Regions from separate parts of the Pararhizobium sp. IMCC3301 genome, predicted to be linked through region 2. Evidence: predicted binding sites of a transcription regulator. Region 2 holds the regulator's gene; each other region holds the start of a gene.

Region 1 (10,055 bases), 960 kb from region 2:
CACCAGCCATTTTTGGCAACAAAGACTGACCGCGGTTTTCAACGTGCCACTCGTCATCGGGTTCATCGTGATGGTGATCATGCTGTCAGGCAGTTCTCATTCAGAATTTGTCGCCACTGCCGGATCGCCTCTGGGTGCGGCGATACTTATTGGTGCGATCCTGTCTGTGACCTGGCATATGCGGTTGGGTATGCAGGTGGTGATTGAAGATTATATTCAAGCAGAGGGCATGAAAATAGCGCTCTTACTGGGGAACACTTTTTTTTCGGCGGCAATCGCCTTGATATCGGTGTTCTCAATCCTGAAATTGAGTTTTGGAGGGTAGTTCGTGGTAACTGCTGCAAATGGCAAGGCCTATGAAGTCATCGAACATACCTTCGATGTAGTCGTGGTTGGCGCTGGCGGCTCCGGGCTGCGCGCCACATTGGGTATGGCCGAACAGGGATTGCGAACGGCTTGTGTGACCAAGGTGTTTCCGACCCGCTCGCATACGGTTGCGGCGCAGGGCGGCATTGCAGCCAGCCTCAGCAATATGGGGCCGGATTCCTGGCAGTGGCATATGTATGACACGGTGAAAGGGTCTGACTGGCTCGGCGATCATGACGCGATTGAATATATGGTCCGCGAAGCGCCCAAAGCTGTCTATGAGCTGGAACATTACGGCGTGCCGTTTTCGCGCACGGAAGAGGGCGAAATCTATCAGCGCCCGTTCGGCGGCCACACCACGGAATATGGCGAAGGCCCGCCAGTTCAGCGCACCTGCGCGGCGGCGGACCGGACCGGCCATGCCATTCTTCACACGCTTTACGGCCAGTCACTGAAACACAACGCGGAATTCTTCATCGAATATCTGGCAATTGACCTGATCATGTCGGATGAGGGCACCTGCCAGGGCATTCTGGCGTGGAAGCTGGATGATGGAACGCTGCATGCCTTCAACTCCAAAATGGTGGTGCTGGCAACGGGTGGTTACGGACGGACCTATTTCTCGGCGACCTCCGCCCATACCTGTACCGGCGATGGTAATGCCATGGTGGCCCGCGCCGGATTGCCGTTGCAGGATATGGAATTTGTTCAGTTTCATCCGACCGGTATCTATGGGGCCGGATGTCTGATTACGGAAGGCGCACGCGGCGAAGGCGGTTATCTGACCAATTCAGAGGGCGAGCGTTTCATGGAGCGCTATGCGCCGACCTACAAGGATCTTGCCTCGCGCGATGTGGTGTCGCGCTGTATGACGATGGAAATCCGCGAGGGCCGTGGTGTTGGCACTGACAAAGATCACATTCATCTGCATCTGGACCACCTGCCGCCAGCAACTCTGGCTGAACGGCTGCCTGGCATTTCTGAATCCGCGCGTATTTTCGCCGGGGTGGATCTGACCAAGGAACCGATCCCGGTGCTGCCTACGGTGCATTATAATATGGGCGGGATTCCAACGAATTACTGGGGCGAGGTGATGACCCTGAAGGACGGCAACCCGGATAGCCAGGTTGCCGGTCTGATGGCTGTGGGCGAAGCTGCCTGCGCCTCGGTTCATGGTGCCAATCGCCTTGGCTCCAATTCGCTGATCGATCTTGTTGTGTTCGGACGTGCCGCTTCAATCCGGGCTGGCGAAATTGTTGATCCGAAAGCGGGCAATGGCAAGCTCAATCAGGCCTCTGTCGACAAGGCCATTCAACGGTTTGACAAACTGCGTTTTGCCGATGGCAGCAGCAGAACTGCGGATCTGCGCCTGAAGATGCAAAAGGCGATGCAGGAAGATGCCGCGGTTTTCCGCACCGCCGAAACTTTGCAGAGCGGTTGTGAACGCATTTCGGACATCTGGAGTGCACGGGACGATATCAGTGTGACCGACCGGTCGATGATCTGGAATACGGATCTTGTCGAAACCATTGAATACGAGAATTTGATGGTGAACGCGATTGCCACGGTGTTTTCTGCAGAAGCGCGGACCGAAAGCCGCGGTGCCCATGCCCGCGAGGACTTTCCTGACCGCGATGACACGAACTGGCGCAAGCATACGCTGTCCTGGATTTCCGAGGATGGCAAGGTGACACTGGATTCCCGGCCGGTTCATGTCGATCCATTGTCCGATGAAATATCACAGGAAAAGATCGCCCCGAAAAAGCGCGTCTATTAATTTCGTTTCAGCAGAGAGAGCCTTTCAACCATGGTTCAACTGACACTGCCTAAAAATTCCCAGATCAAACAGGGTAAAACCTGGGAGAAGCCGCAAGGCAGCAATCTGCGCGAATTCCGGATTTACCGATGGAACCCGGATGGTGACGGCAATCCGCAGGTCGACACCTATCATGTCGATATGAATGATTGTGGGCCGATGGTTCTGGATGCGCTGATCTGGATCAAGAGCAAGATCGATCCGACCCTGACTTTCCGGCGCTCGTGCCGCGAAGGGATCTGCGGTTCCTGTGCGATGAATATTGATGGCACCAATACGCTGGCCTGCACCAAAGGCATGGATGAGATCAATGGCGATGTGAAAATCTATCCGCTGCCGCATCTGCCGGTGGTCAAGGATCTGGTGCCGGATCTGACACATTTCTACGCCCAGCACCGCTCGATTGAACCCTGGTTGCAGACCACGACTCCAACGCCGGAAAAAGAATGGAAGCAGAGCAAGGGCGACCGGGAAAAGCTGGACGGGCTGTATGAGTGCATTCTGTGCGCCTGCTGTTCCACTTCGTGCCCGAGTTACTGGTGGAATGGCGACCGCTATCTTGGCCCTGCCGTTCTGCTGCAGTCCTATCGCTGGTTGATTGACAGCCGCGATGAGGCAACCGGCGCGCGGCTGGACGATCTGGAAGATCCCTTCAGACTGTATCGCTGTCACACCATTTTGAATTGCGCGCAGGCTTGCCCGAAGGGTCTCAACCCGGCCAAGGCAATTGCTGAAATCAAGAAGCTGATGGTCGAGAGGCGCGTGTAAGACTTTGGATCGGCTATGATCGGGATGCCTTTGATCCGTCCCCTGTCTCCCAGAGATGCGCTGACATGGAGCTGGCTGCTGGTGTGGTCACTGGTGGCATTCATCTGGGCGTTTGCAGAAGCCGTATGGTTTTTCATCATGGTGGATGTGCTGATCAGCCTTGCTGTGATGCGGTTCGGTGTGTTGCGGGCGATGGTTCCCACTCTGGCGGCTTTGATCGGTGCCCTGCTCGGCGGTATTGTACTGTATGAATGGGCACGGGTGAATCCGGAAACCGTCCGGACATTTATCCTGACTGTTCCCGGAATCTCCGAAGAACTGCTGCGGACCGTCTCGGTCGATATGGCTGATGAGCCGTTGAGCGCGCTGTTTTTCGGCGGTTTCACCGGTGTCCCGTTCAAGATTTTCGCCGCCACTGCCTATGAGGCCAGCATTGCACCGCTGCAGGCGTTTCTGCAACCGGCAGCGATTGCGCGGCTGTCTCGTTTTATCGCAATTGTGGCCGTGTCCGGCGCGCTGCGGTATTTATTGTATACCCGCCTGCGCCGCGTCGGGTTGATGCGGCTGGCCCTGTTCATCTGGGTGGTGTTCTACGCCTGGTTTGGGTACGTCTTCTGGAATATTGTCTGATGCATTGGACAGCCGGATGGTACCATTCGGCGCGCGTCAGGACGATGCGCTGCCGCGAAATACCGCATTCTTATCGTCTGCCAGTGTTGATACAGTATGAAACTGTAATTCGGCTGCCAGTTCGGAGGCATCGCCGGTCAGAAGTTCGTGGCTGATCGGTTGGCCAACAGTCAATCCGAAACAGGTGCCCGATTTGTTGAGAAGCTCATAGAATACGGTCATGTCTCTCAACTCGTTCGACAATCGGCTAAAGAGGTAGAACAGCCCGGAATTGCGGCTGCTGACATGGACTGGAATGATCGGAACTTTGTATCGCTTCGCCAGGGTCACAAGCGTCGCCTGCCAGGGGCGCTCATTCAACTGGTTCTGCGCCCAATAGGCGATGCGTCCTGAGGGGAACATCACCACGGCTTTGCCGTCTTCGAAGGCTTCCGCCGTACGGACCAGGGTTTCCTTGGTTTTTTCACGGCTTTTGTGTTCTTCGCGCCATTCTACAGGGATCAGCACTTCGTCAAAGCGCGGGTTGACCCGCGCCGCATCGCGGTTTGTAAAAATCGCAATGTCGGACCGAACGGCCTCGACCAGCGCGTGAACCGCGACACCATCTGCAATTCCGGTGGGATGATTGGCGGCCAGAATGAAGGGACCGGTCCGGGGAATGCGGTCAAGGCCGGACAGATCCAGCTCGAGATTCAGCATCTTTGTGACAAGTGCCATTGCATCAGCGCCAGATTTGTCGGCCACACAATCAGCCATCGCGACAGCGCGCTTATAGCCCAGCAATCGGTAAAGTAACGGGCGGATCAGCGGCCAGGACAAGTGCGAGGCAAGCCCGATGGCGCGCTCGGCTATCAGCACATCGACAATATGGTCATGCCGTTCTACCGCAGCGCGCGAATAGGCCAGACGCGCTTCAGACACCTGTTGTTCAGATGAGGTTTGAGCGTAAAGAGCCATGGCGACCCCCTGTCCTTGTTACAGTCCATAGTCCGGCCTGCATTTGGCTACGACCCTTTCCCCAGCTTTCGATTCCGCTGTGAAAATGCCTGACAGCCATTCAATTCATGCTGCAGGTTGCTGTTCCGCTAGCTATCAAAGATTTATGACAATCGTTCGACGTGTTCAAGGCTTTAACAAAACAACTGAGCTGGCCGAATGTTCAGCTTCGTGCCGCCAGCAAATGGCGCGACAAAGACAAAACCTGCCGAAAGCCCCCGAATCTGCCACAATTCCAACACGAGCCATACTTAAGGCCTTTACCTGTTGTTTGCATTGGCCATTGATTTTTTCAGCCATGGCGTCAATAAAACATTCAGCATATCAGGTCTAAAGACGGGGCTGGTTCACCGACTCCGAAAAATATCTACGAGTTTGGGTCACAGAGGAAGTATAATGTCCGGACAGAATTTGGAAGCTGCGACTGTCAAATCCGCCAGGTGCTCCGCTAATACCGGAAACAAACGGGCCTTGTTTACCGGCCCGGGATTCGTGAAGAGTGCCGCTGTGCGAAGCGGTCTTGTCGTTCTGGCAGCCACCTTTCTGCTTGCGGCCTGTCAGACGCGCCTGCCCAATCCGTTTTCAGGGGCGTCAAAGGGACGGGTTCAAACCGGTGAACTTCCGCCGCTTGCCTCCTCTGATAGCATGAACTCGGGACAGGCATTCGATCCAAATGCGCAGGCGCCGATGATGGCCCAGCCGAGTCCTGAACCGTTCGATGCCGGAGAAGCGACCAACTCTGCGTCCGCGCAACTGCAGACGCCGACAGCCGATCATACGGTTCAGTCTGCCGCACCGTTGACACAGCCGGTACAACCAGCAGCCTCCAGCGTGCAGTTGAGCCGGGCAGATATGCTGGGCGCGTGGCAGTTGGCAGCCGCATCGGATAATTGCCAATTGTTCATGACGCTGACGACGTGGACCGGCGGTTATCGAGCGACCACAAAAGGCTGCTCCTCGACGGAATTATCAAATATCACGGCGTGGGATCTGGAAAATAATCGGGTTGTCCTGGTCGGCGCGACCGGGACACAGGTCGCCTCTCTGGTGTCGGCAGGCGGAAACCGCTTTTCCGGCCAGACTAATAGCGGCGCTCAGGTGTCCGTCAGCCGTTAACCTGTAACAGCAGTTTCCGGCCCGCTCATGTCGCAAGCCATTCAAACGCGTTATCAGCGGCTTGTCGAAGCCGGAAGCATTGAGCGTGATCCGGCGCAGATACTGCTGATTGAACGATTTACAGCGTTGAACGAGGCGCTGAAGAAACAGGAACTGGCTTCTAAGAAAAGCGCGCTGGGTTGGCTGTTTGCCAAATCGGCACCGAAAACTTCGCCCCCCGGGCTTTACATCTGGGGCGGGGTCGGTCGTGGCAAGACAATGCTGATGGACCTGTTTTTCGAAGAATCTCCGCTGCGGCAGAAAAAGCGATTTCATTTTCATGCGTTTATGGCGGATGTGCATGAGCGGATCCACGAACAGCGCCGCCGCATCAAGCAGGATAAGACAAGGAACGGGGATCCGATTCCGCCAGTCGCGGATGCCATATCGGAAAATATGAAACTGCTGTGTTTCGATGAATTTTATGTGGTGGATATTGCCGACGCGATGATTCTGGGCCGGCTGTTCGACCGATTTTTCGAAAACGGAGTGACGCTGGTTGCCACGTCAAATGTGGAACCGGACGCGCTGTATCCTGATGGTCTGAACAGAGAGCTGTTTCTGCCTTTCATCAAATTGCTGAAGCGCCATGTTGATGTGGTCGAACTGGTTGCGCGGACAGATTTCCGCCTTGAAAAACTAAGCCGGGCACAGACCTATTTCACTCCGCTTGACGCTGCGGCCCGCGCCGGACTGGACCGGGCATGGGCAGAGCTAACCGGCAGCAAGGCAGCGGGCGAGCCAGCAAAAATTGAAATGAAGGGGCGGCATGTCGTGATCCCGCACACCGCACAGGGCGTGGCGCGCGCATCGTTTGACGAATTGTGCAACAAGCCGCTCAGTGCGGCAGACTATCTGGCCATTGCGCAGCGCTACCACACCGTCATTCTGGATGACATTCCCCGCCTGTCCCGGGAATCGGCCAATCCGGCAAGACGATTCATCAATCTGATCGATGCTCTGTATAATTACCGGGTCAAGCTGCTGGCATCTGCAGCGGCTGCGCCGGACCGGCTGTACAGCGCAAATTCGGGCAATGAATTATTCGCCTTTGACCGTACCGTGTCGCGTTTGATTGAAATGCAATCGGCAGATTATCTGGCCGAGCCTCATGGACTGGTAGCGGATTCTGCAGCCGCCTGAGATGATTTCATGTTGACGTATACGTCAACCGAGCGTGTGCAACGGCTGCTGAAAGCCAGCCAGTCATTAAGCGCCAAAATTGGCGGCAATTGGCGGTTGCACGACTTGTTCTTTGGTGAGAGTTGGGTTAGGCAAAGCCCGACGCAGAATTGCTAACTCTCTGATCGCGCAATCGATTATCTCTATCTTACGTAAAGGGAAGATTCAAATGGCACGCAATAAAATCGCACTTATCGGCTCCGGACAAATCGGTGGAACACTGGCGCATCTCATCGGCTTGAAAGAGCTGGGCGATGTGGTGATGTTCGACATCGCCCAGGGTACGCCCGAGGGCAAGGCTCTGGACATTGCGCAATCCTCTCCGGTGGACGGATTTGACTCGCATCTGTCTGGAACCCAGTCCTATGCGGATATTGCCGGTGCAGATGTGGTTATTGTAACGGCAGGTGTGCCGCGCAAGCCGGGAATGAGCCGGGATGACCTGCTGGAAATCAATCTCAAAGTGATGGAGCAGGTCGGTGCGGGCATCAAGAAATACGCGCCCAAAGCCTTTGTTATCTGCATCACCAACCCGCTTGATGCGATGGTCTGGGCATTGCAGAAATTCTCCGGACTGCCGAAGAATAAAGTGGTGGGAATGGCCGGTGTTCTGGATTCCTCTCGCTTCCGCTACTTCCTCGCTGAAGCCATGAATGTCTCTGTGGAGGATGTCACAGCCTTTGTGCTGGGCGGGCATGGTGATTCGATGGTGCCACTGACACGCTATACGACAGTTGCCGGCATTCCGCTGCCCGATCTGGTGAAGATGGGCTGGCTGGAGAAAAAGCAACTGAACGAGATTGTGCAGCGGACACGCGATGGCGGTGCCGAGATTGTGGCGCTGCTGAAAACCGGCTCGGCATTTTACGCTCCCGCAGCATCAGCGATTTCCATGGCGGAAAGTTACCTCAAAGACAAGAAACGCGTGCTGCCATGTGCGGCGGCGCTGAATGGGGAATACGGTGTCAAGAATATGTATGTCGGTGTTCCGGCAGTCATCGGTGCGGACGGTATCGAGCGCATTGTCGAAATCGATCTGAACAAGTCCGAACAGGGGGAATTCGACAAGTCGGTTGCCTCGGTCAAGGGGCTTGTTGAAGCCTGCAAGAAGATTGCGCCCGCTCTGAAATAGTTGCTGGTTCCGAGCATAATGAAGGAAGAGTAATCCATGAATATCCATGAATATCAGGCCAAGGCGCTGTTGAAAGAATATGGTGCACCGATTTCCGGTGGCGTGCCGATTTTTTCTGCGGATGAAGCAGAAGCAGCTGCCAGACAACTGGGCGGCCCGCTCTGGGTGGTTAAGTCACAGATTCACGCCGGTGGTCGAGGCAAGGGCAAGTTCAAGGAACTCGGCCCCGATGCGAAAGGTGGTGTGCGTCTGGCCTTTTCGCTGGAGGATGTGGTGGCCAATGCCAGGGAAATGCTGGGTAATACGCTGGTGACGAAACAGACCGGTCCTGCCGGCAAGCTGGTCAACAGGCTGTATATCGAAGATGGTGCCGACATTGAGCGGGAATTATATCTGTCACTTCTGGTGAATCGCGAGACCGGCAAGATTTCCTTTGTTGCGTCTACGGAAGGCGGAATGGATATTGAAGCCGTTGCCGAGGATACGCCGGAAAAAATTCATACGATAGATGTGGATTTTGACGAAGGCGTGAGCGCCGCAGTGGCCGACAGAATCTGCGATGCGCTGAAACTTGACAGTGCAGCCCGTAAAGATGGCCATTCGCTGTTTCCAATTCTCTATACCGCCTTTGTCGAGAAGGATATGAGCCTTCTGGAGATCAACCCGCTGATCGTCATGAAAGATGGCCGGCTGCGGGTGCTGGATGCGAAAATGTCGTTCGATGGCAATGCGCTGTTCCGCCACGATGATGTGATGGCTCTGCGCGACACCAGCGAAGAGGACGAAAAGGAAATCGAAGCCTCGAAATATGATCTGGCCTATGTCGCGCTGGAAGGCGATATTGGCTGCATGGTCAATGGTGCGGGTCTGGCGATGGCAACCATGGACATCATCAAACTCTATGGCTCTGAGCCTGCCAACTTCCTTGACGTTGGTGGCGGCGCGACCACGGAGAAGGTCACCGCCGCTTTCAAGATCATCACTGCCGATCCCAATGTGAAGGGTATCCTGGTGAATATCTTCGGCGGCATCATGCGCTGCGACGTGATTGCTGAAGGTGTTGTCACTGCGGTCAAGGATGTCGGTCTGCAGGTCCCCCTGGTGGTGCGGCTGGAAGGCACCAATGTGCAGCGCGGCAAGCAGATCATCAATCAATCCGGCCTCAATGTCATTGCGGCAGACGATCTGGATGATGCAGCACAGAAGATCGTCAAAGCAGTGAAGGAGGGCGCGTAAATGTCCATTCTGGTCGACAAGAATACCAAGATCATCGTTCAGGGCATGACCGGCAAGACCGGCACCTTCCACACCGAACAGGCTCTGGCCTATCACGGCACCCAGATGGTTGGTGGCGTTCATCCCAAAAAGGGTGGTCAGCGCTGGACCGCCGGCGAGGGCGCTGGACCTGCCGCCGGTAAAGAGCTGCCGATTTTTGCGACTGTCGCTGAAGCCAAACAGGCAACCGGCGCTGATGCATCGGTGATTTATGTGCCGCCAGCAGGCGCGGCAGCGGCCATCATTGAGGCCATTGATGCCGATATTCCGTTCATCACCTGTATTACAGAAGGCATACCGGTGATTGATATGGTGAAGGTCAAGGCACGGCTGGCAGGTTCCAATTCGCGGCTGCTGGGGCCGAACTGCCCCGGCGTCATGACCCCTGACGAATGCAAGATCGGCATCATGCCGGGCAACATCTTCAAGAAAGGCAATGTCGGGATCGTCTCGCGGTCCGGAACACTGACTTATGAAGCTGTGTTCCAGACCACCAATGAGGGCCTTGGCCAGACCACCGCAGTGGGAATTGGCGGCGATCCGGTGAAGGGTACGGAATTCATTGATATCCTGGAGATGTTCCTTGCCGATGATGAAACTCGATCAATTATCATGATCGGCGAAATTGGCGGATCGGCTGAAGAAGACGCGGCGCGGTTCCTGGCTGATGAAGCCAAAAAGGGACGGTCAAAACCGACAGTCGGATTTATTGCCGGGCGGACTGCGCCTCCGGGT
Region 2 (10,055 bases):
TCATCTTTCAACCGGCGCAACTGCTCGGGCGTGTCCCGGTCAATCAACTCCTTGTTCAACTGGTCATAGGGGTCAGACACCGGGACTGACAGCGAAACGGTCTTGCCGATAAGGTCCGGATTGGCGACCACCATATCGCGTAATTTAAATTGTGCTCCGTTGGAGAAAATCTTCTCGACTGTCCGCATTGCAGCCCTGTCACCGGTCGCCACACCAGGAAGCGACCTGGCTAGTGAGGCGGCCAGGACATCATCAAAACCGCCGCGCGGCAGCCGGTCCGCCGGCACTTCCTCGGGGTCAATAAAAACATCCAGAGTGACATGTGTTTGCGTGAAGGCCTTATGGCCGGTGGATACCAGCGACGCGATCAGGGTGAAAAGCATCAAAAAGGCAATGCTGATCGCGGCAATGCCAAGACTTTGCAATATGACCTGCTTGCGCTTGCGCCGTGGGAGACTGCGCCTGATGGCCTCGGTTGCGCCGGCTGCCGAGACGCTGGCCTGTTGGGAAGTGATGGCGGTCATAAACGAGCTCTAGTCATAGGCTTCCCGGTACTTGCGGACAATCCGAAGCGCGAGAATGTTGATGATAAGGGTAACGATGAACAGCATCATCCCAAGTGCGAAGGCGGCCAGCGTTTTGGGATTGTCGAAGGATGTGTCACCGATGAGCAACGTCACGATCTGGACCGTAACGGTTGTGACGCTTTCGAGCGGATTGGCGGTCAGATTTGCGATCAATCCGGCAGCCATGACCACGATCATGGTCTCGCCGATCGCCCGGCTGACCGCAAGCAGAATACCGCCGACGATGCCGGGAATGGCCGCCGGAAAAAGAACGTTCAGTACGGTCTCGGCACGCGTGGCACCAAGCGCCAGAGCGCCATCACGCAAGGAGCGCGGCACGGCGGACAGGGCATCATCGGCAAAGGATGAGATAAATGGAACCAGCATGATACCCATCACACTGCCCGCCGCAAGCGCCGTATTTGGCGAAACGCCAATGCCCAGCGATGCACCCAGGCTGCGGATTGCAGGGGCAACGACCAGAATGGCAAAGAAGCCGTACACAACCGTCGGCACGCCTGCGAGAATCTCAAGAAATGGCTTTGCCACCGAGCGCACACGGGATGGCGCGAATTCATTCAGATAGATGGCCGAGAACAGACCGATCGGGATTGCAAGAATCAGGGCTACGGCGGTGATCACAAGGGTTCCGACGATAACCGGTATCCAGCCAAAGGCACCGGCCGCAGCTACCTGGTCCGCTCGGATTGGAATTTGCGGCTCCCAGTTCAGACCGAACAGAAATTCGGTCAAAGGAACCAGCCGGAGAAATTTGACGGTCTCAAATGCAAGAGACGCGACAATGCCAACCGTAGTGAAGATCGCGGCGACCGAGCAGAAAATCATCAGGCCCGAAACAATCCGTTCGACACCCTGACGGGCACGGAAAGTGGCTGTGACCCGGCGCCGGGCGAACCACAGCAGAGCCAGCCCGCCAATGGCGACAATAGCGATCAGCATCATCGATGCAACGGCCTGAAGCAGGTTCAGCTGTTCTGCTGCGGTAATCTTCCACTCTTCCGGGGTGCCGAATGTCTGGCCCCTGGAAAGAGACCTGATTTCGGTCAGAACCAACTGACGCTGCCCCGTGCCTAAACCATTGAGCACACCATTTGGCAATCCGCCCATGACAATTTTGTCGACAACAGAGCCCTGCAGCGCCAACCAGACAATGGTCAGGACGAAGACGGGCACCAGGATCGACAGAAACGAAAACAGACCGTGATATCCGGAAAGCGAGTGCAGTCGCGCGCCGTCGCGGCGCATGGCCCGCGCGGCCCGCCGGTTAAGCCAGTATCCAAACAGGCTGATGACGAAAAGGGTCGCGAATGCCAATGTGGTCATCTCTACACTCTTTCAAAAAAACTGTCTCGAGCCGCGACCGGCTCGAGACTTCGCAAGGGCCGGAAATTTGGCTTATTCAGGGGCATCCATCTGCTTGCCGTTCAAAATCGCATCCTGAAGGGCAGTGCGACGGTCGTCGACCAGCGTCACCAGGCCACGCTCGGACAGGTAACCACCCGATTCCAGGGCATCTTCAGACATGTATTCTTCGATGAACTCATTGAGGTTGGGGATGACACCGCGGTGCGCGTTCTTCACGTAGAAGTAAAGCGGGCGCGATACCGGATAGGATTTGTCGGCAATGCTGTCGGTGGTCGGCTCAACGCCTTCGATCTTGACACCTTTCAACCGGTCGAAGTTTTCATAAAGGAATGAATAACCGAAGATGCCGACGGCATTGGGATCGGATTCGAGCCGCTGTACGATCAGATTGTCATTTTCACCGGCTTCGATGAAGGGTCCGTCAGTACGCATGCGCGAGCAGTTCTCTTTAACCCAGTCACCGTCGAAACCACCATTGGCAACATAATCCAGTTCTTCACAACCGGCATGCATTGCCAATTCGACAAAGGCATCCCGTGTACCGGAGGTTGGCGGAGGGCCATAGGCGAGGATTTCTGTATCCGGCAGATCGGCGTTGATTTCAGACCATTTCTTGTAGGGATTATCGGCCCATTTACCATCAACGGGAACCTGAGCGGCCAGCGCCAGATAAATCTCGCCAAGGGTCAAATCCCAGTCAAAATCATTGCTGCGCGAAATTGCAAGCGACAAACCGTCGAAGCCGATCAGCGCTTCGGAAATATCCGTAACGCCATTTGACTGGCACAATTCATACTCGGATGCTTTCATGGCGCGGGAGGCACCAGTGATATCAGGGTGTGCCTCTCCAACACCTTCACAGAATATTTTCATCCCGCCGCCGGTGCCGGTCGATTCTACAATCGGCGAAGGCGCGCCGGTATTGTTGGAGAATTGCTCGGCGACAGCTTGTGTGTATGGAAACACAGTGGACGATCCGACAATCCGGATTTCGTCGCGAGCGATGGCAGACGTCGCGGATAACGCTGTGATAGCCAGGGCAGAAGTCGCGAGTTTAAGATAGGACATGGAAACTCCTTGGGTTTCATTAGTGATCGTCTGTCTACGACCTGACTGTTCGAGTACTCCTGCCGAGTGTCATGGATGTAACAGTTTTGTTACAGATTTATGACACCAGGCCGCGTGTGATAAAATCGACTGACCTGATGCAGCCGGTTGTCGGTAACGGGCACCGACTTCTTGTGTTTTGCGGCTCTTTGCCTGCGGTTGCGGCGTTTGCTGGCAACGATCAGCCGCGCCTGAACGCGCTCTAGTCCCGGAACTGATCATCCAGTGAATAACCGGCCCCGCGCACGGTTCGGATCGGGTCTTTGGCGCGGCCTTTATTGATGGCTTTGCGCAAGCGGCCGACATGGACATCGACGGTGCGCTCATCGACATAGACATCATGGCCCCAGACGCCATCCAGAAGCTGCTCGCGCGAAAAGACGCGGCCGGGGCTTTGTAAAAAGAATTCCAGCAATTTGAATTCTGTCGGGCCCAGGTGGATTTCGCGTGTCGCGCGATGTACGCGGTGGGTCTCGCGGTCCATCTCCAGATCGCCCGTGCGCAGCAGCCGTGAGACCACTTCCGGCTTGGCGCGGCGCAGCATCGCTTTCACTCGTGCCATCAGTTCGGGCACGGAAAACGGCTTCACCACATAATCATCGGCCCCGGTGGACAATCCGCGTATGCGCTCGGTTTCCTCGCCGCGTGCGGTCAACATGATAACAGGCAGATTGCGTGTTTCATCACGCGCACGCAGGCGGCGGCACAATTCAATGCCCGACAGGCCCGGCAGCATCCAGTCCAAAAGCAGCAGATCAGGAACTGCCTCGCGCAATTTCAGTTCGGCATCATCGCCGCGTTCAGACACGTCGACCTGGTAGCCTTCGCTTTCCAGATTGTAACGCAAAAGCAGACTGAGTGATTCTTCGTCCTCGACAACAAGGATATTTGGGGCAGCCATTGCGGGGTCTCCTCAGGCAAAAGCAGGTTGCGGCAGGTTCTTTTTCATGGCTGCTCCACCACGTGGATTGCGCTGTTGTCACCCTTGGGCCGCTCATCCTCCAACTGGACGCCGGTAACCTGATAGATGACTGTCTCTGCAATATTGGTGGCGTGATCGCCGATCCGCTCGACATTTTTGGCGCAGAACAGCAGATGGGTGCAATATGAGATATTGCGCGGATCTTCCATCATGTAAGTCAGCAATTCGCGGAACAGCGAGGTATACATGGCATCGATTTCGCTATCGTTCTGCCACACCATTTCCGCTTTGCCGACATCTCTGGCGACATAGGCATCCAGAACTTTTGTCAACTGGGCCTGGGCCAGTTCCGCCATATGTTCAATGCCGTGAATGAGTTTTGAAGGCTGAACAACGCCCTCGATTGCGATGGCGCGTTTGGCGATATTCTTGGCCAGGTCTCCGCAACGCTCCAGATCATTGGAAATGCGCAGGGATGCAATAATTTCGCGCAAATCGGATGCCATTGGCTGGCGTTTGGCGATGGTGCGGATTGCGTCATCCTCGACCTTGCGCTGCAGATTGTCGAGGTCCTTGTCATCTGTGATGACTTTGCGGGCGAGAACAGGATCAGCGCGCAGCAATGCCTGCAACGCATCCACGATCATGCTCTCTGCAATCCCACCCATCTCGGCAATATATTTTGCCAGTGCCTGCAGTTCCTCATCATATGCTGTAACTGTATGATCAGCCATTTTAGCGTCCTTACCCAGTGTTACCCGAACCGGCCAGTGATGTAATCCTGGGTCCGCTTGTCCCCTGGATTGGTGAAGATATCGTCGGTCACACCTTCTTCAACCAGATTGCCAAGATGGAAAAACGCGGTCCGTTGAGACACCCTTGCGGCCTGTTGCATGGAGTGAGTAACGATGACAATCGTGTAATTATTACGCAATTCATCAATCAGCTCTTCCACTTTGGCCGTGGCAATGGGATCGAGTGCGGAACAGGGTTCGTCCATCAGGATGACTTCGGGACTGACAGCAATGGCGCGCGCAATGCACAGGCGCTGTTGCTGGCCGCCGGAGAGGCCGGTTCCCGGTTCGTCAAGACGGTCCTTCACCTCTTCAAACAGGCCTGCCTTTTGCAGGCTTTCGACCACCATTGCCTCCAACTCCTCCTTGCTGCTTGCAAGCCCGTGAATCTTCGGGCCATAAGCGACATTTTCAAAGATGGATTTTGGAAACGGATTCGGTTTCTGGAAAACCATGCCGACCCGTGCGCGCAGTTCAACCACGTCCACGGCGGAATCGTAAATATCCTTGCCATCAAGCGTGATATCGCCCTTCACCCGGCAGATATCGATGGTGTCATTCATGCGATTGAGGCAGCGCAAAAATGTGGATTTGCCGCAGCCTGACGGTCCGATCAATGATGTGACCCGATGCTCCGGAATTTCCAGATCAACGTCGAAAAGCGCCTGCTTTTCACCGTAGAACACGTTGACCTTCTCACCCTTCATCTTGACCCGCGGCGCATTGGTCAAAGCGGCGCTTTCATTTTTGCTGCTCATGGTTTGCACAGAAGTCTCCATGTCCAAGGTTCCTTCTTAACGGGTTACCGGCTTAACAGGCTACCGGCTTAACAGGTTACCGGACGTGCTCAAAGATGCGGGCTTGCCGGGTATAGAGCAACAGCGCCTATTATATTCATTCAAGTGACCTGCCATCCAGTAATCAGCCAGCCAGTAATCTGCCAAGGACTTGCCAGCGACCCGGCCAGGCTCGTGTCAGCCAGGCTCTGAAAACAAGAATTACGCAGGACAGTGGCGGTCCGTGCATAATGATCGGACAACTGCCACCTGCCGCCCAGCAATCTAGCCAGACGCAGTGATGCTTCTATGGCATTTTTGTATCAATTAGATGACAATCCATACCCTTGAAAAATATCAGTTTTCCGAAATGCCATCGCTTTTGGCCATTTTTTCAGCCGCCGCTGACGCTGTCCGGCGGGGAAACTGCACTGTGAAGGCCGCGCCCTTGCCGGCTTCGGTTTTTATGTGAAGGGTGGCGCTATGACGGTTCAGGATATGCTTGACGATGGCAAGTCCAAGTCCGGTGCCCTGTTTTTGCCGGCTGGTCTCCACATCGGCGCGATAGAATCGTTCTGTCAGACGCGGCACATGTTCGGACGCAATACCGGGGCCGAAATCGCGGATGGTTGTGGCAGGTCCCCTGGTTTCTGTTTCTGCAAGGAAGTCAATCTCGACACGCTGGCCTGATGCGCCATATTTGATAGCATTTTCAATCAGATTGCTGAAAACCTGAACCAATTCGTCCTGAGCACCAGACACGATGACAGGATCATCCCAGGTACCAAGAACCAGCTTGACGTCATTGTCACGGGCCAGCGGTGCCAGCGTATCCGCCACATGACCAATCAAAGGTCCAAGGTCGACCGGATCAGTTGGCTTTAAATGTGCCTTCATTTCGATTCGGCTGAGCGACAGAAGATCATCAATCAGCCGAGACATGCGCTGAGATTGCTCGCGCATAATGTTGAGAAAGCGCAGTCTCGCAGTCTCATCATTCCGGGCCGGTCCCAGCAGCGTTTCGATGAACCCCGACATGGACGCCAGCGGCGTGCGCAATTCATGACTGGCATTGGCAATAAAATCCACCCGCATCCGCTCTATGCGCTTCTGTGCGCTTAAATCCTGAAACTGGACCAGCAGAAATTGCGGCGTCGCGGTTAGCGGAACTGCCGCGTCAGTGTCAAACCGCAATGGGCTTAAATCGACACTGAACCAACGCTCGACCGGGAAGCGTTCAATGTATTCCAGTTGCTCGGGCTGATTGGTTTCCATAACCCTGGCCAGCGCAGCGACGAGATTGCGCTGGCGAAAATGCAGAGCCATGGGCTGGCCGGGCCTGATGTCACCCAAGTTTGATATGGTGGCTTTATTGAGAAAACGTACGACCCCTTCGCTGTCGACCAGCAGCGTGGGCACCGTCAGCGATGCAATGACCCGTTTGGTCGATGGATCCGGCCAGACCGACTGCTGTGCCACTGCGCGTGCGGTCCGCAAGGCATTGAGGCGGCGGCGGCGCTGGCTTGCGACCGGCTCCACCATGGTTGCCGCGCCCAGCGCCAAAAGAAACAGAATGCCGGCAAAAGGGGTTACATCGCCGCGCAGCCAGAAGGCCAGCACTCCGACACAGGCGACGATCACAGCCCAGCGCTGATCCAGCAGCCGGGTCAGGAGCGCATTGTTTTCGATTTCCGCATCTGAAAGCGGGGGCTCGGCAGCCATGATGGCCAATCCTCCATGAATGGAAACTTGCAACAGACATTGAAGGAAAACTCTATTGTGGCAAAGTTATTTCAGATTTATGACACTCACCACCGCCGCACCGACGGTTCAGGCCTCATTGTGACAAACCCGACAATCCGCTAGCGTGGCAAAGCTGACATTATTCGAGGACCCATATGGCTAACGATAAATCGTCTTCCGGTGACCCCCTTCGGGACAATTTTGATCTGGACAATCCCAAGCTGGCTTCGCAGATCAAAGGCGCTGCGATGCAGAGCGGCAATTATCCCTACAGCGATAAATTATCACGCAAGAAATATGAGCGTGCGTTGCGGGTTTTGCAGATCGAACTCGTCAAGGTCCAAGCCTGGGCACAGGATACCGGAGCCAGACTGGTGCTGGTATTCGAGGGGCGCGATGCTGCCGGAAAGGGTGGAACCATCAATGCCATACGGGCTTACCTCAACCCCCGGAACGCCCGCATTGCAGCGCTTCCAAAACCGACAGAGCGGGAGCAAGGACAGTGGTATTTTCAGCGATACATCGCGCATCTGCCGAGTAGCGGAGAACTGGTTCTGTTCGACCGCTCCTGGTACAACCGCGCCGGTGTTGAACCGGTGATGGGCTTTTGCACACCGGAACAGCACCGGATTTTCCTCCAGGAAGCGCCGAAATTCGAGCAGATGCTGGTTGATGAAAACATTCATCTATTCAAATTCTGGCTGAATATCGGGCGCGAAATGCAGATGAAACGGTTTCACGACCGGGCCCATGATCCGCTGAAGCAATGGAAATTGTCTCCCATGGACGTGGCATCGCTCGACAAATGGGGTGACTATACCGAAAAGCGCAATCTGATGCTTAAAATGACCCATACAGCATCGACACCATGGACAATTGTGCGCTCCAACGACAAAAGGCGGGCGCGGCTCAACAGCATCCGGCACGTGCTGGCCAATCTTGATTATGATGGCAAGGATTTGTCAGCGATTGGCAAGATTGACCCGCTCATTCTTGGCCAGGGGCCAGATTTTCTGCGTCTGCATGAAGCCATGGATTTTGACGATTAAAGCAGGCTTTTCAAATGGGCTTTAAAGGTCCAGTGCCGAGCGGTAAAGTTGCATAATGTGCTGCTCCATAAGGCGGATCGAAAACCCGTTCGCGACCCGTTCATGGAGCGGCGCGATCTGATCGGAGCGGAATCCGGCTTGCTGTAATGTACGCATCGCCTTTGTGATGTCGGGCAATTCCGGATTGACCAGAGCATCGGCCTGTTCGCCGTAAATTTCACTGATGCCGCCGACATTCGTGCAGATCATCGGAATGCTGGCGCCGGCGGCTTCCAGAACGATATAGGGCAGCGATTCGGCACGCGATGGCACGACAATCGCGCGGGCCATGGCAAACGCCTGGCGTGCAGGCATTGAGGGATGGAACGAGACAAGATCTGCCAGTCCGCGCTGTGCGACCATCTGGCGGTAGCGCGCTTTGTCCTCCTCAGCGCCATCTCCGACAATCCAGGCTGTAGCGGGTGCCTGGCGGTTCAATTCATGCATCGCATCGATATACAGATCGACGCCTTTCAGATCGCGCAACATGCCGATAAACAGAAAATCCCGCGCGTCGCTACCAGGGGTAACGGGCAGCAGTTCCGGCTCGCCAATGCCGTTGTGAATCACTGCCGCCCGGCATGACGGGGCGCCGACTTTTTCGCTGTAGGTGCGCTGCTCATAGGCGCTGACATGAATCAGTGCGCTGGTCCAGCGCTCCAGCAACCGTTCCATAGCAAAATAGAGCCGGCCTTCCCGGCTGGCTTTGGGATAATGCAGACTGCCGCCATGGGGGGCGTAAAACACCACCGTTGGTTTCCCAAGCCCACCGCTGGCGCGGGCAAAGCGGCCGTAGACGCCGCCCTTGGATCCATGACAGTGCAGCACATCCGGCCTGACCTTGCGCAGGGCTTTCAGGACACTGATGAAAGCGCGCAGGTCGGATGGTCCGACCGCGCGCGGCATTGCCAGGCGAGTGACGCCGAGCGGAAGCAACGCCTGCAACTGTTCAATGTGGGCGTCCTCGAATGGACCACCGGTGAGGCGGTCACAGACAATTCCGACCCTGTGCCCCTGCCCGGCCTGTGCCAACGCCAGATCGGCCAGATGCCGGAAAATTCCGCCAATCGGCGCACGCACCAGATGAATGATGGTTAGGGGGTTCTGCGTTGACATTGCGCCTGATTTGATGAATTGACTGTTTCAATCTTATATAAGACAGGTTAACAGCTTCTTCAGATCCCTATCTGACGAACTGTCAATTTGTCTTTTTCTGCCATTTTATGAGACTGTAAGTCTTAATAATTGGCAATTAAATGTTTGATATTCCAACCCGGTGCAGATAACACTTGGGCAGGGAGGAAGAATTTATATGAGCATGCGCGAGACCGCCCCACAACATCTGACCGGTGGCGTCGGTGACCGGACCATCACCACAACGGCCCCCGTGGGCGAGGATATGCGGCAGACCACCTGCTACATGTGTGCCTGCCGCTGCGGCATCAATGTGCATCTGCGCGATGGCAAGGTGCGTTACATTGAAGGCAACCGCGATCATCCGGTCAACAAGGGTGTGCTGTGCGCAAAGGGGGCTGCCGGGATCATGCAGCACATGTCTCCGGCCCGGTTGAAAAAACCGCTGCTGCGCACCGGTCCGCGCGGCTCCAATGAATTCAAGGAAATTTCCTGGGAGGAAGCTCTCGACAAAGCCGCCGAATGGCTCGGCCCGCTGC
Region 3 (10,055 bases), 290 kb from region 2:
CCATGTCCTGCCGACCGCGCGCTCGGCCCGGTTTTCTTCGGGATTGTCGGTGCTGGACTTTATGAAGCGCACATCCATTCTGCGCTGCACTGCGGATAATCTGCGCGCGCTCGGCCCTGCTGCGATGGCGCTGGCAGATGTGGAAGGGCTTGAGGCGCACGGGCGCTCGATTGCCATCCGGCTGAACCTGTAGCGCTGGGGGCGCGGCAATGGCTGAAACTGATCCTGATAAAGGGGCCGATAAAGGGGCCAGTTCTGATACCGGTTCTGGCACCAGGTCTGGCGCACCGGACAGTTCCTCTGAACGGCTGTGTGCCATTATCCTGGATGAAAGCACCATCGGCCGTGCTTCCAGCGAGATCGAACATGAGCGCGCCATTGCGATTTATGATCTGGTGGAAGAGAATTGTTTCCAGCCGCTGCCGCAATCAGACAATGGGATGGCTGATTTCCACGGGCCTTACCGGTTGAATCTCTCGCTTCAGGAAGCCCGGCTGGTGTTTGAAATCCTGTTTGCCAACAGTGCGCCACTTGCGACCCATATCCTGTCGCTGACGCCGTTCCGCAAAATCGTCAAGGATTACTACATGATCTGCGACAGCTATTATGCAGCGATCAAAACGGCAACGCCGAGTCAGATCGAGGCTATTGATATGGGCCGGCGCGGATTGCACAATGAAGGTTCCCAATTGCTGCAGGACCGGCTGTCGGGAAAGATCGAAATGGATTTTGGCACAGCCAGACGCCTGTTTACGCTGGTCTGTGTTCTGCACTGGAAAGGCTAGAGGCGTTTCATGATTACATTGAACGATGAAGCGATCTAGCGTTGGTTGACGATGCGCCTTCCGGCGAGCGTTCCAGTTCCGACAAAACCGTCGGTGTGCGGCCCGGTGCAGTGCTGTTTGCATGCCGCATCAATGTGATTCGCTCGCCGATTGCCGCTGCCCTGACCCGGCAGCTGTTTCCAAACCAGATTTACACCCGTTCGGCGGGCGTGCGTCCGGGCGTACCCGACCCGTTTGCCCGTACCGTGATGGACGAGATCGGCGTCGATATCAGCCGCCATGTGCCGCGTTCCTTTGAGGAGCTTGAGGACACCAATTTCGATCTGATTATCACCCTGGCACCGGAAGCGCATCACGCGGCGCTTGAACTGACGCGTTCTCATGCAATCGACGTGGAATACTGGCCGACATTTGACCCTTCGCTGGCCACCGGTTCGCGATCACAGATCCTCGATGCCTATCGCGGATTGCGCGATGAATTGACCCTGCGGATCAAGAAGCGCTTTGCCTGGCAGCCGCGCAGCGCAGACTGACGCTCAGGTGAAATAAGATGGGGCGATCAGAAGGGGCGCAATCAGGGCTCAACCGGTGTTGCCGGGGGTAATGCCATGCCCCTGGCCTGCATCACCGCCCGCAACCGGTCCGGAAAATCGGTGATGAGACCATCAACGCCCGCCTCAATCAGCGTTTCCATCATCGCCGCATCATTGACTGTCCAGGGAATCACTTTCAGGCCCAGAGCCTGTGCCTGCTTGACCAGCGCGGGGCTGACATTGCCGAAAAACGGTGACCAGACATCGCCTCCGGCAGCCTTGACCATTTGCGGCAAATTGCCGCTGTAGTCATCGAGATTAAATTCCGCCGTCCAGGGCGAGGCTTTTCCGGCTGTGGATTGCACATTGTCGAGCCAGTCCTGCTGTGCCGTCAGATAGACCGTTTCCAGTTCAGGCGCTTCGGTCTGAACCGCCTGCAAAGTGCGCCAGTCGAATGATTGTATACTGACACGGTCTTCCAGCCCGCGCGCTTTGACGAGCGCCAGAACCAGAGCGGCAAATGTTCCCGCATCCACCGTATCCTGCGGTTCAAGAGGACTGATTTTGGTTTCAATGTTGAAGCGAACAGAGTTGTTGCCGGCACGTTCGACCAGATCAAACACATCTTCCAGCGAAGGCATTGATGTGCCATCAACCCCCTGCTGCTCGGGAAAACGCGAGGCCGCCCGCGATCCGGGTCTGATCCGCCCGACGTCAAATGTCTGAAGCTCCTCGAAGTTGAGGCTGTTGATGAGAAGCTGTTTTTCAATCCACACACCAGCGGCATTGCGCGTCATATCCGGGTCCAGCGCCGGGTTATGCGACACCACAACACTTTTATCCGCCGTCACCGCCAGATCAAGCTCCAGGGTGGATACGCCAATGGACAAGGCCATGGCAAAAGCCGGCAGGGTATTTTCCGGCATCAGCCCACGGGCACCGCGATGGCCCTGCAATTCAAAGGCAGATGCCCCGGATACATACAGCACACTGCAGAACCAGATCGTTGCAAGGCGAAACAGCATTTCAAAAACTCTCCATATGAATCCGTTCAATCCAGACACGAAGTGCGGCTTTGGGCAAGCGAAAACCCGGTGCGGCGGGGCTCTGTTCGGACAAATAGACGGGGAGAATTTTGTTAGCCGCCTCAGGGGGTTTGCATAAAAGACAAAAACAGGAATACACTTCCCCCAGCAGGCAAATTCAAACAACAGTCTGTCATAAGGGTGTCATGTCAGTGTCACGGAACCATGATCTTACGGGGCCGTACGCTTCCATCACCCAAAAAGGGAGAGAATTATGAACTTGAAATCTATGCTGGTTGCCGGTGTTTTCGGCGCTTCAACACTAATGTCCGGAGCGGCGTGGTCGGTGCCCACTGACATTCAATGGTGGCATGCCATGGGCGGACGCCTGGGCGAAGTCGTCAACGAAATTGCTGAAAACTACAATGCCAGCCAAAGCGAATACAATCTCATTCCCACCTATAAGGGTGGCTATGAGGATACGATGACAGCCGGCATCGCCGCTTTCCGTGCCAAGCAACAGCCGAACATCATTCAGATCTTTGATGCCGGCGCTGCCACAATCATCAACGCCAAGGGCGCAACCATTGCGGTTGAAGATCTGATGACAAAATATGGCGACGGCTTCAACATCGAGGATTATATTACCGGGGTGCGTTATTTCTATGCGGATTCGGATGGCAAAATGATCGGACTGCCGTTCAATTCCTCAACACCGCTGCTGTATTATAACAAAGAGGCTTTCGCCAAGGCCGGCATCGAAAATCCACCGGCGACCTGGGAAGAATTCGAGGCGATGGCACCGAAGCTGAAAGAAGCCGGTTATACCGCTCTTGCCCAGAGCCACAGCCCGTGGATCATGGCGGAAAACTTTCACAGCCGTCACAACATCCAGATGGCAACTGCCAATAATGGTTATGACACTACCGATGTGAAGCTGCTCTACAATAATGACCAGCTAAAAATGCACTGGACGAAGATGAAAGAGTGGCTCGATGCGGGCTATTACGGTTTCTACGGCCGCGCCTGGGGTGATAATCAGGACGCGTTCGTACAGAAAAAAGTTGCCATGTGGCTCGGATCGTCCGGCTCATTCGGTGGCCTGAAACTATCCACCGATTTTGAGTTCGGCACGTCCTTCCTGCCCTATTGGAAGAGCATCATCGACGAACCCAAAGGCACATTTATCGGCGGAGCCGCGCTGTTCGCGATGGCCGGCAAGACCGATGAAGAATATAAGGGCGTCGCTGATTTCTTCGCCTTTTTGACACTGCCGGAAAACCAGGTGTTCTGGCACAAGGAAACCGGTTATGTGCCGATCACCACAGCTGCATATGAGTTGGCCAAGAGTGAGGGTTATTATGACTCCACACCGGATGCTGAAATCGGCATTCTGCAGTTGAGCCAGCCTGGCGGCGAGTGGACCAAAGGCTACCGCCTTGGCTACTATGTGCAAATCCGTGACGTGATGTACAAGAACTTCGACAACATCTTCTCAGGCAATGCCAGTGTTGACGAAGCCTTCGCGGCCATGGAAGAAGAATCCAACGCGCTTCTTGAGCGTTTCAACGCGACATATAATTGAGCTGAATAAGGGTGGCGGGCTGAGCCCGCCACCTGCCGGCCTGATCTAGGGCAGGCATCATCTCCGGGGAGCTGTAAATGAAGCGCGTTCAATTTGAACACAGTGCGATTCCGTATCTGTTCATCACGCCGCAAATCCTGATCATTTCTGTGTTTTTTCTCTGGCCTGCAGCTCAGGCCATCTATCAGTCGTTTCTGCTGGAAGACGCCTTCGGCCTGCAGACCCAATTCGTCTGGTTCAAGAATTACAAAGATACGATCCTCAGCGGCTCCTGGCTCCAGGCGGCCGGGTTTACCGTGGTATTTTCCGCGCTGGTGACGTTCCTCTCGCTTGCCATAGCGCTGCTGCTCGCCGTCAAGGCCAATGAAGTCATTCGCGGCGCCCGCACTTACAAGACCACTTTGATGTGGGCCTATGCCATAGCCCCGCCGGTAGCGGGCCTGATGGGCAATTTGATGTTTCATCCCCTGATCGGGGATCTCTACAAGTTTTTCAACGCAATCGGCTGGGATTTCGATCACAAGCTGGATGCTTTTGATGCAGGATTTGTCGTTGTGCTGATTGCGGTCTGGAAACAGGTTAGCGTCAATTTCATCTTTTTCCTGTCCGGATTGCAGGGCATTCCGAAATCTGTATCCGAAGCCGCGACCATGGATTGCCGCAGTCCGACGCGGCGCTTCTGGACAATCACCTTTCCATTGCTGGCACCGACAACTTTCTTCCTGATGGTGATCAACATCACGTATGCCTTTTTCGAGACGTTCGGCATTATCGACACCACAACGCGCGGCGCTCCTGGCGGCGCCACCAACACACTGGTGTTCAAGGTGTTCCAGGATGGTTTCCGCGGCGCGGATCTTGGCGGTTCGTCGGCACAATCCGTCGTTCTGATGCTCATTGTGCTGGCGCTGACCGTGATCCAGTTCCGCTTCATCGAGCGCAAAGTGCATTATTAGGGGGACGCAGATATGAGCAACATCAATTGGCGTCTGATCTCCACCCACGCAATTCTTATTGTCGGTGTGCTGTTCATGAGCCTGCCGGTCTGGGTGGCGTTTTCCACTTCCACCCATTCGCCAGAAACAATTCTGCGCAACGGCCTGCAATTGTGGCCGGGCGGCAATTTCTTTGAAACCTATTACGAAGTGCTGTTCGTCGAAGGCGGCGTGATGAAATCGGTGCTCGGCACAACGATGCTGAAGAACAGCATGATCCTGGGCGTTGGATTTGCCGTCGGCAAGGTTATCATTTCGATGCTGGCGGCCTATGCGATTGTCTATTTCCGCTTCCGGCTTGCGGTGCCATTGTTCTGGGTCATTTTCATGACCCTGTTGCTGCCATTGGAAGTGCGCATTATTCCCTCCTATGAAGTGGTGTCCGGCATGGGTCTGCTGGATACACAGGCAGGTCTCATCATTCCGCTGATCGCTTCCGCTACCGGCACTTTCTTTTTCCGCCAGTTCTTCAAATCCGTACCGGAAGAAATACTCGAGGCAGCGCGGCTTGACGGGGCGACGCCATGGCGGTTCTTTATCGATATTCTGGTGCCGATTTCAAAAACCATGATTGCGGCGATTCTGATCATCATGTTTGTGGTGGGCTGGAACCAGTATCTGTGGCCACTGATGATGACCACGAAGGAAGAAAATTACACTCTGGTGATCGGCATCAAGCAGATTTACCAGATACTCGCCGAAGGCGGTGAGCTGCCGCAATATCAAAAAGCGTTTGCACTGACCATCCTGGCGACCCTGCCGCCGGTGCTGGTTGTACTTGTATTTCAAAATTGGTTCGTGAAGGGCCTTGTGGAGAGTGAAAAATAATGGCTGGCGTTGAACTTTCCGGGGTCAAAAAAGTCTACCCGAACGGAGCTGAGGCCGTGCGCGGCGTTGATATGAAAATTGATGATGGCGAATTTATCGTCTTTGTCGGCCCGTCAGGCTGCGGAAAATCCACGCTGTTGCGGATGGTTGCCGGCCTGGAATCCATCACCGAAGGCGAAATCAGTATTGATGGGCGCGTCATCAATGAGGTCACGCCGGCGGAACGCGATGTTGCGATGGTTTTCCAGAATTACGCCCTCTATCCGCATATGACGGTGCGGGGAAACATGTCCTATGGCCTGAAAAACCGGGGCCTGCCGAAGAGCGAAATCCATCAGAAAGTCGTGGATGCGGCGCAGATGCTGCGCATCGATGATTATCTCGACCGCCAGCCCCACCAGCTTTCCGGCGGCCAGCGCCAGCGGGTTGCGATGGGCCGGGCCATTGTGCGCGAACCCAAAGTGTTTCTGTTCGACGAGCCCCTGTCCAATCTTGACGCGAAATTGCGTGTCCAGATGCGCATCGAGATCAAGCGGCTGCAACGGCGCATGGGCGTGACCAGCGTCTATGTGACCCATGACCAGACCGAGGCCATGACCCTTGCCGACCGGCTTGCTGTGATCAATGATGGCCGCATTGAGCAGATGGGCGCGCCGATCGAACTTTATAACAATCCGGCAACATTGTTCGTCGCATCCTTTATCGGGTCGCCGCAGGTCAATCTGATCCCGGCGCGTTTTGAGGGCGGCAAGCTGGTCAGTGGCAGCATTTCACTGGCCGGATTTGAAAACCTGCCGGAAAACACCGATCTGATGCTGGCGATCCGGCCCGACGCGCTGCACCAGGACGGCACGTCTCGACTGGAGATGCGGGTCGATCTTGTCGAGCAGCACGGTGCAGACAATCTGATCTATGGCGTGTTGCAAGGCGCAGCTGCTACTGATGGCGATGAGACCGAAATTTGCCTGAAAACCGATCACGAAACGCTTCCCGATATCGACAGCAGTCTGAAACTGCATTTCGACACGACGCGGGCAATGGTGTTCGAAAAAGACTCTGGCGCGCGGATCATTTGACGGCAAAAGTTCCCTCGTCACGTATTATTGCGTTTCATTCAGCGGCGGCCTGGTGACGCTCAGAGCTATCATCAATCATGGCATTCTTGTCCTGGGGGTGGTGTTTCTCATCACACCGATTGCTGTGTTTTTCTTTTCTTCCAGCCACAGCACGGCGACGCTTCAAATCGATGGTCTGCAATTGAGCTGGGGGGCTTATTTTCAGCGCAACTATTTGAGCATCCTCAATTTTGAAGCCGGCTTCAGCGACGAGGTTACGCCGCTTGCGATGCTGAAGAATTCCATGATTGTCGGGGTGGGTGTTGCCGCTCTGACAACCCTGTTCTCATTGCTGAGCGCCTACGCCATCGTGTTTTTCCGCCTGCCTTGGGCAAACGGGATTTTCTGGCTGATCCTGACGACGCTGCTGTTTCCTCTGGAAGGTAGGTTCATCAACACGTTTCAGGTGACTTCCGATCTGGGGCTGATCAACAGCCATACCGGGCTTATTCTGCCAGTTCTGGCAGCGGCACTTGGAACGTTTTTCTACCGGCAGTTTTTTCGAACGCTTCCGGAGGAATTGCTGGAAGCTGCCATGCTGGATGGCGCTGGCCCGGTAAAGTTTCTGCGCGATATTGTCATACCGCTGTCGTGGCCGAGGACCGGAGCGATCTTCGTCATCGCCTTCATGATCGGCTGGAACCAGTATTTGTGGCCGGTGATGATCAGTACCGATGACAGTCTTTATACGCTGGTGCGTGGCATTCAATTGATCGGCCAGTCGTCGGGATCAGGCATGGCGCTTGTGATGATCACCATCATCCCGCCGTTTTTCCTGCTGTTGATCTTTCAGAGATGGTTTTTCAACTCTCTGGCACTGACTGATAAATAGATCGGTTCATGACTATCTGGCCTGTTTGGTAATGCTGGAAAACGCCACTGCGGAAACGATGATCGCACCGACAAGAATTTCGCGAATATATGAATCGACACTCATCTGCGTCAGGCCATTATCGAGAATTCCCAGAATGAGAACACCGATAATCGAGTAAAGAACCCGTGGCTCGCCCTCCTCGCTCATGGTCATGCCCAGAAACACTGCGGCAATGGCGTCGAGCATCAGGCCGCTGCCCTGAGTGGGATTGGCTGAGGCGACACGGCTGGCATACATCAGCCCGGCAATGGCTGCGCCAAAACCGGTCATGGCAAAGGCGACAAGCCGCAGGGTTCTGACCTTCAGCCCGGCCAGACGCGCCGCTTCGGAATTGCCGCCAATGGCATACAGCCGGCGGCCGAAAGTGGTCTGCTCGAGGATGAACCAGACCACCAGCAGCACCACCACAGCGAGCACGCTGAGATAGGGCAGTTTCAGGCCGGCCAAACCAACCGTATCGAGCTGGATACCGCTGCGCGCAAAGCCGGAAAATGCCGACGGAATATCGCGTCCGAAAATGGTTTTGCCGCCGCTGGTGAGAAACGCCATGCCACTGAACATGGTCAGAGTGCCAAGTGTGGCGACAAATGGCAGAATGCCGAAAATCGACACCAGCACACCATTGAACAGACCGCCCAGCACACCAACCAGAAGTGCGGCACCCACACCGACAGCAATCGGAAAGCCGAGGGAAAACAGAACGGCGGCGACAACCCCGGCAAGACTTGCCATCGAGCCGACCGACAGATCGAAATCATTCATCACCATGACCAGCGTCATGGAACTGGCGACCACAGCCAGCATGCTGATCTGCTGAGAAATGTTGATCAGGTTCCTGGCGGTGAAAAATGTGCCCGGCAACTGGATTGAGAAAAACACCACAATGGCGAGAAACCCGATCAGGGTTCCGTAAAGTCGAAGGGTTCGGATCATAAATGCCTACTCACGCCGCCTCGGAATGGTAAAACTGCGCCAGAAGCTCAGGGGGTTTCATGGCACCGGTTTCCACCAGAGCCGCCTGCCTGCCATCACGCATGATGAGGATACGATCGCAGATGCCAAGCAGTTCCGGCAGGTCCGATGATGTCAGCAGGATGCCGCAGCCGGTATCGCTGATCGTGCGCAACAGGGCATAAATATCAAATTTCGCCCCGACATCAACGCCGCGTGTCGGTTCGTCCAGCAACAGCAGCGCCGGGGTCGCGCCGACGGCGCGGGCAAACACCACTTTCTGCTGATTGCCGCCGGATAATTCATACACCGCCTGGCGCAGTGAGGCAGCCTTCAGCCGAACCGCCCTGCCCAGTCGCGCTGCAGTCGCCGTTTCCGCATTGCGGTCGGCAAGCCCACCGGCTCTGGCAACCGCACCCAGATGCGGCAGGACAATATTGTCCCGGACATTGCGGCGCAGCATCAGGCCCTCACTGCGACGTTCCCTGGGGACATAGGCAATGTGACGGTTCCAGGCCTGGGATGGGGATGCCGGCAACGGCCCGCCACAGACCTGCATCTGCCCCTTTTTCAGCGGAGCAAGACCCATGATCATACGCAGGACTTCGCTCTGCCCCGCATTTGTCAGACCGGCAATGCCGAGGATTTCCCCGCCATGCAAATCAAAATTGACAGCGCGGATGTGCCGGGTTGAAGCGGCCTTTGCCGAGCAGACAATGGTCTCGCCTACCGGCTTTTGGCGTTTCGGATACGCCTCATCCAGCGGCTTGCCTGTCATGGCAAAGATGATTTCCTGCCGTCCGGTTTTGGCAACGGGCGCTGAAAACACCGCCCTGCCATCACGCAGAACAGTGACATCGTCGCATATCCGCAGCACTTCATTGATGCGGTGCGAGACATACAGAATGGCGACACCTGCCGCTTTCAACTGCGCCAGAACGTCAAACAGTTTTTCCGATTCATCCTCCGACAGAGCTGCTGTGGGCTCATCCAGCACGTAAAGCTGCGCCTGCGCACCGTCGAGGGACACCAGAGAGCCTGCAATTTTCATCAGCATCTGGTCACCGCTCGACAGACGCGCCGCCTGCTGCGTGACATTGATATGATCAACGCCAAGGCGCTGCAGGGCGGCCTCTGCCTGCTGTTTGAGGCGCGGCCAATTAATCACCAGGCCGAATTTTTTGGGATAAGGCCAGCCCAGCAGGATGTTTTCGGCCACCGACAGATGCGGAACAATATTGAGTTCCTGATGAATGAAACGAAAGCCGGCGTTCCGGGCGTCGGCAGCGTTGGTCAACGGAACAACTTCGTCGTCGCGGTAAAGCTCGACAGTGTCGGCGCGCTGCACACCGGCGAGAATTTTG

What was found. Region 2 encodes PhoB, which activates phosphate uptake and scavenging genes when phosphate is short. Its sites were predicted from a motif close to TGTCATNNANCTGTCAT; they were not measured.
Region 1: a site for PhoB is predicted at 4,672-4,688, ahead of RAL88_RS10165 (1-acyl-sn-glycerol-3-phosphate acyltransferase). Genes of this name have one in related genera too.
Region 3: a site for PhoB is predicted at 2,535-2,551, ahead of RAL88_RS16235 (glycerophosphodiester phosphodiesterase). Genes of this name have one in related genera too.

The regions. Positions count from the first base shown of each region.
Region 1 is NZ_CP132336.1:2,097,441-2,107,495, reverse strand. It holds gene sdhD (succinate dehydrogenase, hydrophobic membrane anchor protein) at 1-325, shown strand, start outside; gene sdhA (succinate dehydrogenase flavoprotein subunit) at 329-2,143, shown strand; gene RAL88_RS10175 (succinate dehydrogenase iron-sulfur subunit) at 2,174-2,950, shown strand; gene RAL88_RS10170 (hypothetical protein) at 2,966-3,580, shown strand; gene RAL88_RS10165 (1-acyl-sn-glycerol-3-phosphate acyltransferase) at 3,617-4,537, opposite strand; gene RAL88_RS10160 (protease inhibitor Inh/omp19 family protein) at 4,973-5,692, shown strand; gene zapE (cell division protein ZapE) at 5,720-6,874, shown strand; gene mdh (malate dehydrogenase) at 7,083-8,045, shown strand; gene sucC (ADP-forming succinate--CoA ligase subunit beta) at 8,082-9,281, shown strand; gene sucD (succinate--CoA ligase subunit alpha) at 9,282-10,055, shown strand, end outside.
Region 2 is NZ_CP132336.1:3,061,562-3,071,616, reverse strand. It holds gene pstA (phosphate ABC transporter permease PstA) at 1-524, opposite strand, end outside; gene pstC (phosphate ABC transporter permease subunit PstC) at 534-1,910, opposite strand; gene RAL88_RS14810 (substrate-binding domain-containing protein) at 1,983-3,020, opposite strand; gene phoB (phosphate regulon transcriptional regulator PhoB) at 3,262-3,960, opposite strand; gene phoU (phosphate signaling complex protein PhoU) at 4,005-4,715, opposite strand; gene pstB (phosphate ABC transporter ATP-binding protein PstB) at 4,736-5,533, opposite strand; gene RAL88_RS14790 (ATP-binding protein) at 5,909-7,273, opposite strand; gene ppk2 (polyphosphate kinase 2) at 7,450-8,343, shown strand; gene RAL88_RS14780 (glycosyltransferase) at 8,365-9,498, opposite strand; gene RAL88_RS14775 (molybdopterin oxidoreductase family protein) at 9,782-10,055, shown strand, end outside.
Region 3 is NZ_CP132336.1:3,352,817-3,362,871, reverse strand. It holds gene hisD (histidinol dehydrogenase) at 1-193, shown strand, start outside; gene RAL88_RS16245 (UPF0262 family protein) at 210-785, shown strand; gene RAL88_RS16240 (low molecular weight phosphatase family protein) at 827-1,318, shown strand; gene RAL88_RS16235 (glycerophosphodiester phosphodiesterase) at 1,360-2,343, opposite strand; gene RAL88_RS16230 (extracellular solute-binding protein) at 2,618-3,928, shown strand; gene RAL88_RS16225 (ABC transporter permease subunit) at 4,006-4,884, shown strand; gene RAL88_RS16220 (ABC transporter permease subunit) at 4,897-5,751, shown strand; gene ugpC (sn-glycerol-3-phosphate ABC transporter ATP-binding protein UgpC) at 5,751-6,827, shown strand; gene RAL88_RS16210 (ABC transporter permease subunit) at 6,880-7,698, shown strand; gene RAL88_RS16205 (ABC transporter permease) at 7,711-8,673, opposite strand; gene RAL88_RS16200 (sugar ABC transporter ATP-binding protein) at 8,684-10,055, opposite strand, start outside.